2 regions of the Neobacillus sp. S1227 genome follow, and region 2 is predicted to be linked to the other one. Evidence: riboswitches for the same ligand, from Rfam matches in the RefSeq annotation. Region 2 holds a riboswitch; the other holds the start of a gene.
The links. Region 2 has a riboswitch for FMN ahead of ribE (riboflavin synthase). Riboswitches for the same ligand answer to the same signal wherever they lie in the genome.
Positions count from the first base shown of each region.

Region 1: another riboswitch for FMN. It lies ahead of ACZ5AE_RS20805 (ECF transporter S component); the one in region 2 lies ahead of ribE (riboflavin synthase).

Region 1 is NZ_AP038276.1:4,147,579-4,152,006, reverse strand. Features, by position in the region: gene ACZ5AE_RS20815 (negative regulator of sigma-X activity) at 1-809, shown strand, start outside; gene ACZ5AE_RS20810 (peptidoglycan DD-metalloendopeptidase family protein) at 979-1,728, shown strand; FMN riboswitch at 1,852-1,984, shown strand; gene ACZ5AE_RS20805 (ECF transporter S component) at 2,151-2,714, shown strand; gene ACZ5AE_RS20800 (ferredoxin) at 2,827-3,075, opposite strand; gene ACZ5AE_RS20795 (YpbB family protein) at 3,323-4,369, shown strand; gene ACZ5AE_RS20790 (RecQ family ATP-dependent DNA helicase) at 4,360-4,428, shown strand, end outside.
Region 2 is NZ_AP038276.1:2,366,948-2,371,375, reverse strand. Features, by position in the region: cobalamin riboswitch at 1-164, opposite strand, end outside; gene ribH (6,7-dimethyl-8-ribityllumazine synthase) at 303-770, opposite strand; gene ACZ5AE_RS12040 (bifunctional 3,4-dihydroxy-2-butanone-4-phosphate synthase/GTP cyclohydrolase II) at 790-1,983, opposite strand; gene ribE (riboflavin synthase) at 2,022-2,681, opposite strand; FMN riboswitch at 2,833-2,980, opposite strand; gene ACZ5AE_RS12030 (GyrI-like domain-containing protein) at 3,134-3,601, opposite strand; gene ACZ5AE_RS12025 (SDR family oxidoreductase) at 3,793-4,428, opposite strand, start outside.

The sequences.
Region 1 (4,428 bases), 1.8 Mb from region 2:
TTTATTATGACGAAATAAAAGACGGCGTCGTGCTGACCTATTGGGTCCCCGATAATCAGGCGCTAAATCTAGTACCGGTATCAACTATGGTCAAAAATACCGAAGGAAAAGACTGGCTTACTCTATTTAACGAACATATGGTAAATTTAAACGAATCTGAATGGGGCCTAAGTGAATTTTATCCGCTCCAGGCAACATTGCATTATGATAATGCTAATAAAACTGTTACTGTCGATGTACCTTCGGACCATCCATACCGCCAAGGCAGTGCTACAGAACAAATTTTTCTCGATGCGTTAAAAAATGATATTTCTTCCAATAGTAACATCAAAACACTTAAGTTTACTACAAATGGCGAACCAGGAATCGAGCTAAGCAATGACTTTTTGGAAAAATTGACCATCACTGATGTGAAAAAACACGCTTACCTGCTTTACTATCCTAATGGCAGTGACGTTCCGTTCTTGGTGCCAACTCCTGAATCATATAAGGATATTAAGGCTGCATTTGATGCGATGAAGTCAGTAATAGAGGAATATCAATTACAAAGATCTTTGTTGCCAAATTTGGCAATTCAGGATGCATCAGCAAATGATAACACGTTAACCATCACTTTTGCGAAAGATTCCCGTATAGAAGATGAGCGGTTGGCCGTCTGGTCGATGGAGGCCATCCTATTAACGGCAAAAGAATTCGGATTTGAAAAAGTGGTCGTGAGCAATCCTCCTGCTGCAAATATTGGCCCGTTTGAATTAACAAAAGAAATCAAGGTGCCAGCGGCGCCAAATCTTCGGACAATCGAGAAATGATAAAGAAATCAACCAAATCGGTTGATTTTTTTATGCATAAAATAGCAATTGACTCCAAATTATAACAAATATGGTCAGGCCGTCCCATGCTTCACCAAATGTTCTAAACTCGAGTGCAAGAACATATTGTGAGAGGTATGGACAAGATGTAAGGAGGATTAATAGTGAAATGCGTGACTATATAAAGAGGTTTTTTATTGCCATTATAATGGCGATTTGTGTAGGTTTGTTGTTTCTCGGAGGGAGACACTCGGAAGCTGCAGGATTGCCAGAGGCGAAAACGGAGAAGGAGAGATGGATTTGGCCGGCGGATGGCGTTATATCTGATACGTATGGGACAAGACAGGGTAAACATAAAGGAATCGATATCGCCGGAAAATACGGCACCCCGGTCTTGGCAGTTGAAGATGGGGCTGTGATAAAGTCATATTATTCCAATACATATGGTCAAGTTATATTTATCAAGCACCCAAGCAATTTCGTTACGGTTTATGCCCACTTAAGTAAGCGGGCGGTTGTGCCTGGTCAAATGGTTAAGCGTGGGGAGACTATTGGAACAATGGGAAGGACAGGTCAGGCTACCGGTACCCATCTTCATTTTGAATCACATCAATTAGAATGGAGATATGACAAAAGATTTGCCATTAATCCGGAACTGCTTTTAGGAGATGCCGATGTTGGCGAAGCGGTTCAAGGCGGAATTGCATCCAGTAGCAAGGATGTTTTGGAGGTAAGTACCCATCCGCAAAATATTTCTGAACCCATCGTGCTGCCGTTTGTAAACCAATATATTGTAATAAAGGGTGACAACTTGTCCTCCATAGCCAGAAAGTTTAATGTGACAGTTGAAAGATTAAAGGAAATCAACAACCTTAACACGGATGAAATCAAGCCTAATCAAGTCTTATTCGTCCAGTAAATTAAATTTTTTAACCCGCAGCCTATTGTTGCGGTTTTTTTATCTAAATATTTTAAAAACGGAAAAAACTTTAACTTAACAAAGTTTCTGATTTTCAGTATAATAAACTTATAATTTTATAAGATCTATCTTCGGGGCAGGGTGAAATTCCCGATCGGCGGTATTAGAGTATAACTCTTTAGCCCGCGAGCCTTATTAGGCAGGATTTGGTGTGATTCCAAAGTCGACAGTATAGTCTGGATGGGAGAAGATGGAGGTTCTGCATGCATTCGAAAAATTTCTTTAATCGAATGCTTATTAAGCGTACCTAAATTTACTCCCTCAAACTTCAATCTTGAGGGAGTTTTATTTTGAGCGCCTATGAAAGCTGAATCTCTCTTCCTAACGTGATGGATCAAAAAGGAGAGAGGAAGATGAAGAAAATGAAGAACACAAAGGTAAAGGCAATGGTTTCAATCGGGATGCTGAGCAGCATCGCTTATTTATTAATGCTTTTAAACTTTCCGCTGCCGATGTTCCCCAATTTTTTGTTTGTTGACTTTAGCGATATTCCAGCTTTGGTTGCTGCGCTGATTTTCGGACCAGTGGCAGGAATTTTAGTAGAGTTGTTTAAAAATATGTTGAATTATTTTGCAATGGGAAGCCCGACAGGCATTCCTGTTGGCCACCTTGCCAATTTTGCTGCAGGGATAGTATTTATCCTGCCGACTTACTATGTGTATAATAAACTGAAATCAAAAAAGGGAATGACACTTGCTCTGGTAGCTGGAACAATGATCATGGCTGTTGTGATGAGCATCGCCAACTACTTTATCATACTACCCGCCTACACGTCTTTAATGGGGTTCCCGGATATGCGGAATCTTGTCGTACCTGCGATTTTGCCATTTAATATCTTAAAGGGCGTAATGATGTCTATTATTTTCATGCTTTTATTTATACGTATGCAGGCATGGCTAAATAAATTTTCAATAAAAAATGCTTAAAACGAAACAGAGGCCCCAATTAATTGGGCCTCTGTTTTTTTATAGAAAAAAATAACCCCCCAGCTTAAGAAAAGGAGGAGGGTAGCAGCTTAAGAATATCTTCAGTCAAAGATTATTCAAATTTTGTTGGGTTACCGTCGAAAGGCTCGTCAGCGACTTTAATAGAATCTGTTGGGCAGCCTTCGAAAGCGTCCATCATGTCATCGATTAAAACATCTGGAATTTCAACGATACCTTCGTTATCGTCTAGTGTTACGAATGCGATACCTTCATCATCGTAATCATAGATATCTGGTGCAGCCGCGCCGCATGCGCCACAGGCGATGCAAGTTTCCTTGTCAACAATTGTGTACTTTGCCATGAAAAAAACCTCCCAGTAAAATAACAAGTAATATTCTTACTTATTTTCCGTTTGTGATGGAAAATACAATTCACATATCTATTGTAAAGCTGTATGAATAACTTTTCAATAGAAATTTGATTTTGGTACCTTTGGTCCCATTATTTCTTAAACTTCCACATTTTTGGACAACACAATACCTGTTTCATGTTAAAATATAATATAATTTAACTGTTTTTGTCGAATCGGGATAAGTGGTGAATCTAAAATGGAATGGGTAGAATCAGTTATTCTTTATTGTTTGAAAAAAATTAATAACGAAAGAACTATTTATTCAGTTTACCACATTTTAAAAGGAAAGAAATCGTCGCAAACCATTCAGGATATTCATTTGTATTCATTAAAAAGATTATTTGGAGTACTTGAACCGCTGACAAGAGACTCCTTTGAAGCCATAATTAATAATTTGAGAGACGACGGGTGCATCATTAAGCATGGTGAGCAAAAATACCTCCTCAGTTCTTCAGGGGAGCAACGCTTGAAAAATATCGGTATACCAATCTTTCTCAATGGCTGGAGTTATCACCAACAGACCACTATAGTTTGGGAACGGCTCTCTTTACTAGTGCAGGTAGTCTCTAACCTCATCAATCAGGAATCAAGCTATATACCGATTCAAAAAAATAAGAAGGTTCTAATCTGGGTTAAAGGTGTTCTAAAAGAAAGCCATCTCTCAAGAAACGAAATTGGCGAAAAATTATATAGAGAATTGAACCTATGTTTCGAAGGTGGGAAGGAAATTGATCCGTCTATCCTTGTCTTCCGCTTAACTGGATTCCGGCAAATTGGATTAACTGCCCAGCAAGCATCCAAAAAAATGAATGTTAATATTTACGATTATCATCTTACATTTACTAATACTCTGCATTATTTGATTGAAAAAATAGAAACAAGGGGTGCTGAATATCCGATATTAACCCATTTGCTAAAGGGCTTGGAGCATGGGGATGAATTAACCATTACGGCGCGAAAAACATGGAAATTGCTATCGCAGGGATATTCGATACAGATGATAGCCAAAAGCAGAAATTTAAAAACAAGCACCATTGAAGATCATTTAGTGGAATTTGCGCTGCAAATAGACCGGTTTTCAATCGATGCTTTTGTTGATAAAGAATTACAGTTGGAAATTTTGCAAATTGCCAATCAAGCCGCAACAAAGCAATTAAAATTAATAAAGGAAAAAGTCAGTCGTGCCAGTTATTTTCAAATCAGGTTAGTGCTGGCGAAGTATGGTGATCGGCAATGGAATTAGAAAATCTATTAAAAATGCATTTTGGCTATTTATCGTTTAAAACAGGGCAAAAGGAAGCC
Region 2 (4,428 bases):
CTGGCTCATGGTCATTGCTTCCTATGTCTTCCCATCTTTGCGACAGTGACATCGTATAGGTTGCTCCCATTTACAGTGGCGGGACCGCGTTGGCTTTTAACCAACTTCCCTATTAAGCTAAGAGTCTTGTTTTAGACTTTAGCACCAGTTTTTTTAAAGATTATTTTTTTATGCTGTTATAATTATAGTAAAAGACTGGTTCATTTGTACATGTTTTTTATTTTTCTTTTCATTTTAATATTCAATTTTTTGAATTAAACAGGCAGAGAGCACCCTAAAAAGGTGCCCCCTAAGTTTTCTCTTTATTCAAAATTCCTTGTTAGGTTGGCCATTTCGATTGCGCCAGAAGCAGCTTCCCAGCCTTTGTTGCCTGCTTTTGTACCAGCCCTCTCGATTGCCTGCTCGATTGAATCTGTGGTCAATACCCCAAAGATAACTGGAATGCCCGTGTCAAGCGTGATGCGGGATACTCCTTTTGCCACTTCATTACACACGAAATCAAAATGTGGTGTGGAACCGCGGATAACTGTACCAAGAGTGATAACTGCGTCATATTTTTTGCTGTCAGCCATTTTTTTTGCGATTAATGGAATCTCAAATGCGCCTGGAACCCACGCGACATCCACATCAGCCTCATTCACTCCATGGCGCTTTAAAGCATCCTGTGCCCCAGACAATAATTTGCTTGTTATAAATTCATTAAAACGTCCAACTACGATTCCGACTTTCAGTCCTGTACCAACTAAATTCCCTTCAAAAATATGTCCCATTTTCTATTCCTCCGTATTTTTAATAATGAAGCAGATGACCTAATTTATCATGTTTGGTTCTTAAATAACTTTCGTTTTCGGGTCTCATTTCCATTTGCAGCGGTACCCGCTCGACTACCTCCAGATCATATCCCTTTAGTCCCTTAATTTTGCGCGGATTATTCGTTAATAACATCATTTTTTTGATGCCAAGATCTCTTAAAATTTGTGCACCAATTCCATAATCCCTTAAATCAGGCTTAAAGCCGAGTTTTTCATTTGCCTCTACCGTATCATAGCCTTGTTCCTGAAGCTCATAAGCCTTCATTTTGTTAAGGAGGCCAATGCCTCTGCCTTCCTGGCGCATATACAACAGGACACCATTGCCGGCTTGTTCAATCTGCATCAAAGCGGCGTGGAGCTGCGGACCGCAGTCACAGCGGTAAGATCCAAAAACATCACCCGTTAAGCATTCCGAATGAACCCTGACCAGAACTGGCTTCTCCGGGTCAATTTCACCTTTAATGAGTGCAACATGCTCTTTTTCGTCTACCATATTGGAATACCCGATTGCTTTAAAATCACCATATTCAGTCGGCAGCTTGATTTCCACTTCCCTTTTTACCAATTTATCCTTCTGATTTCGATATTCAATCAGATCTTTGATCGTAATCATTTTCAGCCCCAGATTATCTGCGATTTTTCTAAGCTGCGGGACCCGTGCCATCGTACCGTCTTCATTCATGATTTCACAAATCACGCCAGCAGGCTTGGCTCCAGATAATTTGGCAAGATCGACAGCTGCTTCTGTGTGACCTGTTCTTCTAAGGACGCCGCCTTTTTTAGCGATAAGCGGAAAAACATGGCCAGGCCGTTTAAAATCGGCAGCTTTTGACTGAGGATCAATCAAATTCATGATTGTTGCTGACCGTTCAAAGGCAGAAATACCTGTTGTAGAATTTTTATGATCAATGCTGACTGTAAATGCAGTCCCATGCGGGTCGGTATTGTTCGCTACCATCGGCATTAAATCCAGCTTTTTTGCTAATTCTTCCTCAATCGGAACACAGACAAGACCTCTCCCGTGGGTCACCATCAAATTAATAACCTCAGGAGTTGTTTTTTCTGCAAGCGCTATGAAATCTCCCTCATTTTCTCTATCCTCATCGTCGCAAACGATGATAACCTTCCCGTGTTTCAATTCTTCGATTGCTTCTTCAATCCTGTCAAACATGCTGTATCACTCCTTTGTTTCAGTTATTTCATGCGATTTTATAAAAATCCATTCGCTTCTAAAAATTGGGCTGTAATACCTGATTGGCCTTTAGGCTTCTGATTGTTCGAGTAATTATTCATAAAATGAGCGACATATTTGCCAATCATATCGCATTCCAAATTTACAATCTCACCCGGTCCTTTTATCCCGACCACAGTTTCCGACATTGTATGGGGAATTAACGATAATGTAAATGAGCTTTCGGACACTCCAAATACCGTTAAGCTTGTCCCATCCACTGTTATGGATCCTTTATAAATGATGTATTTCAATATTTCCGGCTCGGCCTCAATTTCATAATACACAGCATTTTCAAGCGCATTTTTGCTTTTAATAACCCCGGTGCCATCGATATGCCCCGAAACAATATGGCCGCCAAACCTTCCTCCTGCCGCCATTGCCCTTTCTAGATTTACTTTTGAGCCGCGCTTTAACGAATTTAAACTAGAGGCTTTAACCGTTTCCGGCATGACGTCGACAGTAAAGCGGTTTCCCGTAAAGGAGGTGACAGTTAAACAAACCCCATTGACAGCAATACTGTCTCCAAGATGAACATCGGCGAGAATTTTCTTCGCTTCAATCGTCATCACAAATGAATTACCAGTCCGCTGTATAGCCGAAATAGTACCAATCTCTTCAATAATTCCGGTAAACATCATTCTTTCTCCCTTCATTAGGGTTTCCAGGGATTTAAGATTCTTCTAAAAAAGCAAAAAGACCCTGTGGTAAACACCTTCAGGGCCTGTTAAAGACAATAGAAAAATAAGGGTTAAAAAAGGCTAAAATTCGCCAATTTTTAATCCTGCTATTTCCCTTCTCCCATCCAGACTTTAACTGTCGGCTCCGGAATTTCACCAGATCCACCGTTTAACGAAATTGTTAACCGGGTCACGGACTAAGAAGCATGCGCTTCATCACCGCCGGTAAGGACTTTCACCTTGCCCCGAAGGAATTACTGTTAAATTATTTTAATAATATTATACAGAAGTGTATCTGTAAAGGAAACCGAACTGCAAAATTAAATGAAAACCTGCCGATTGGCGAGTCCGGCAGGACAAAGACAGAGACGTATTTGAATTAATACTTTTCTATCAGCTAAAAAAGGGCTTTATTTATAAACCATAACTGGCAAATAAATTTCAAAATGAAGATCACCGTTGACATTTTGCTCTTTGTGCTCTTCCTTATAAATCTCTAAACTTAATGCTTGATGATCCTGCTCATAGCCATATTCTTTCATCCACTTAAACAAAAGGTTATATGTATTTTTTACTTCTTCGAGTTTTCCTTTATGGGTTGTTACCACATAATTTTTACTTGGAATCGTAAAGCCAACCATTCCTTCCGGGATTTCTGTAATTTTTTCAACGGGTGCAGTAACGTAATAGGTAAACTCCGTCTCCCGGCTATGAAACGGGGCAATCAGAACCTGTTCCTCTGTCTTAAAGGAAATCTCCTTTATGCGTTGTTCTAACTCTGTAAACAGCTTGGGTATAATACTAGATTGCGAATAACTTCCATTCCATGAAATTCCAACTACTCTCAATTCATCTTTTTCTACCACTTGGATATCCATGTTAAAACCCCCCTTTTTTCTATCTTATTTCTAATATTCTCACAATATCCTTAAATTCCTGCCAAAAAAATTGGACTTTTTCAAAAATTTATTATTTTAGAAAAGTCAAAAAACAACCAAAGTGATAGCTGTACTTTATTCCTAAATGTTGGAATTAATTCCAAAAATATTCCACAAGAACTTCCGAACATTTATCTCTTTGACAGTTTGTTTAATAGAATCCTCTCCCATCTGTTCCAGGGAATAAGATTTTTAATAAGGATGGCAGTTTTAACACCTTTACCAATAGGAACACGTAGTTTTGGTTTTTGCATTTTGGCTATTGTTGCGATTTTTTGGGCTACCTCCCGTGGGTCGCCAAACTTTTCCTCTCCGGATTGAATGTAATCTTCCATACCTTCCATTATTTTAAAGTACGGTGAATCAGGTTGGGATCGAGTGATTTGTTTTCCTGATGACCAAATACTGGTCCTGTACGAACCAGGCTCTACCAGGACAACATCGACGCCAAATGGCTTCATTTCCAAACGAAGGCATTCACTCCATCCTTCAAGGGCGTGCTTTGAAGCCACATATGGTGACATTGCAGGAAAGGCGACAACGCCGCTGATGCTGCTAAGATTAATGATTTTCCCATGACGCTGCTGCCGCATATATGGCAATACGGCTTTTGTAACTGCCATCACGCCAAAAACGTTTGTTTCAAATTGTTTGCGGTATTCCTCCATCGGGAGCTCCTCGACAAAACCGGCAGCAGCGTAGCCGGCGTTGTTGACCAGCACGTCGATACGGCCGAGCTTTTCTGTAAAAATGGTAAGTTGATGGAT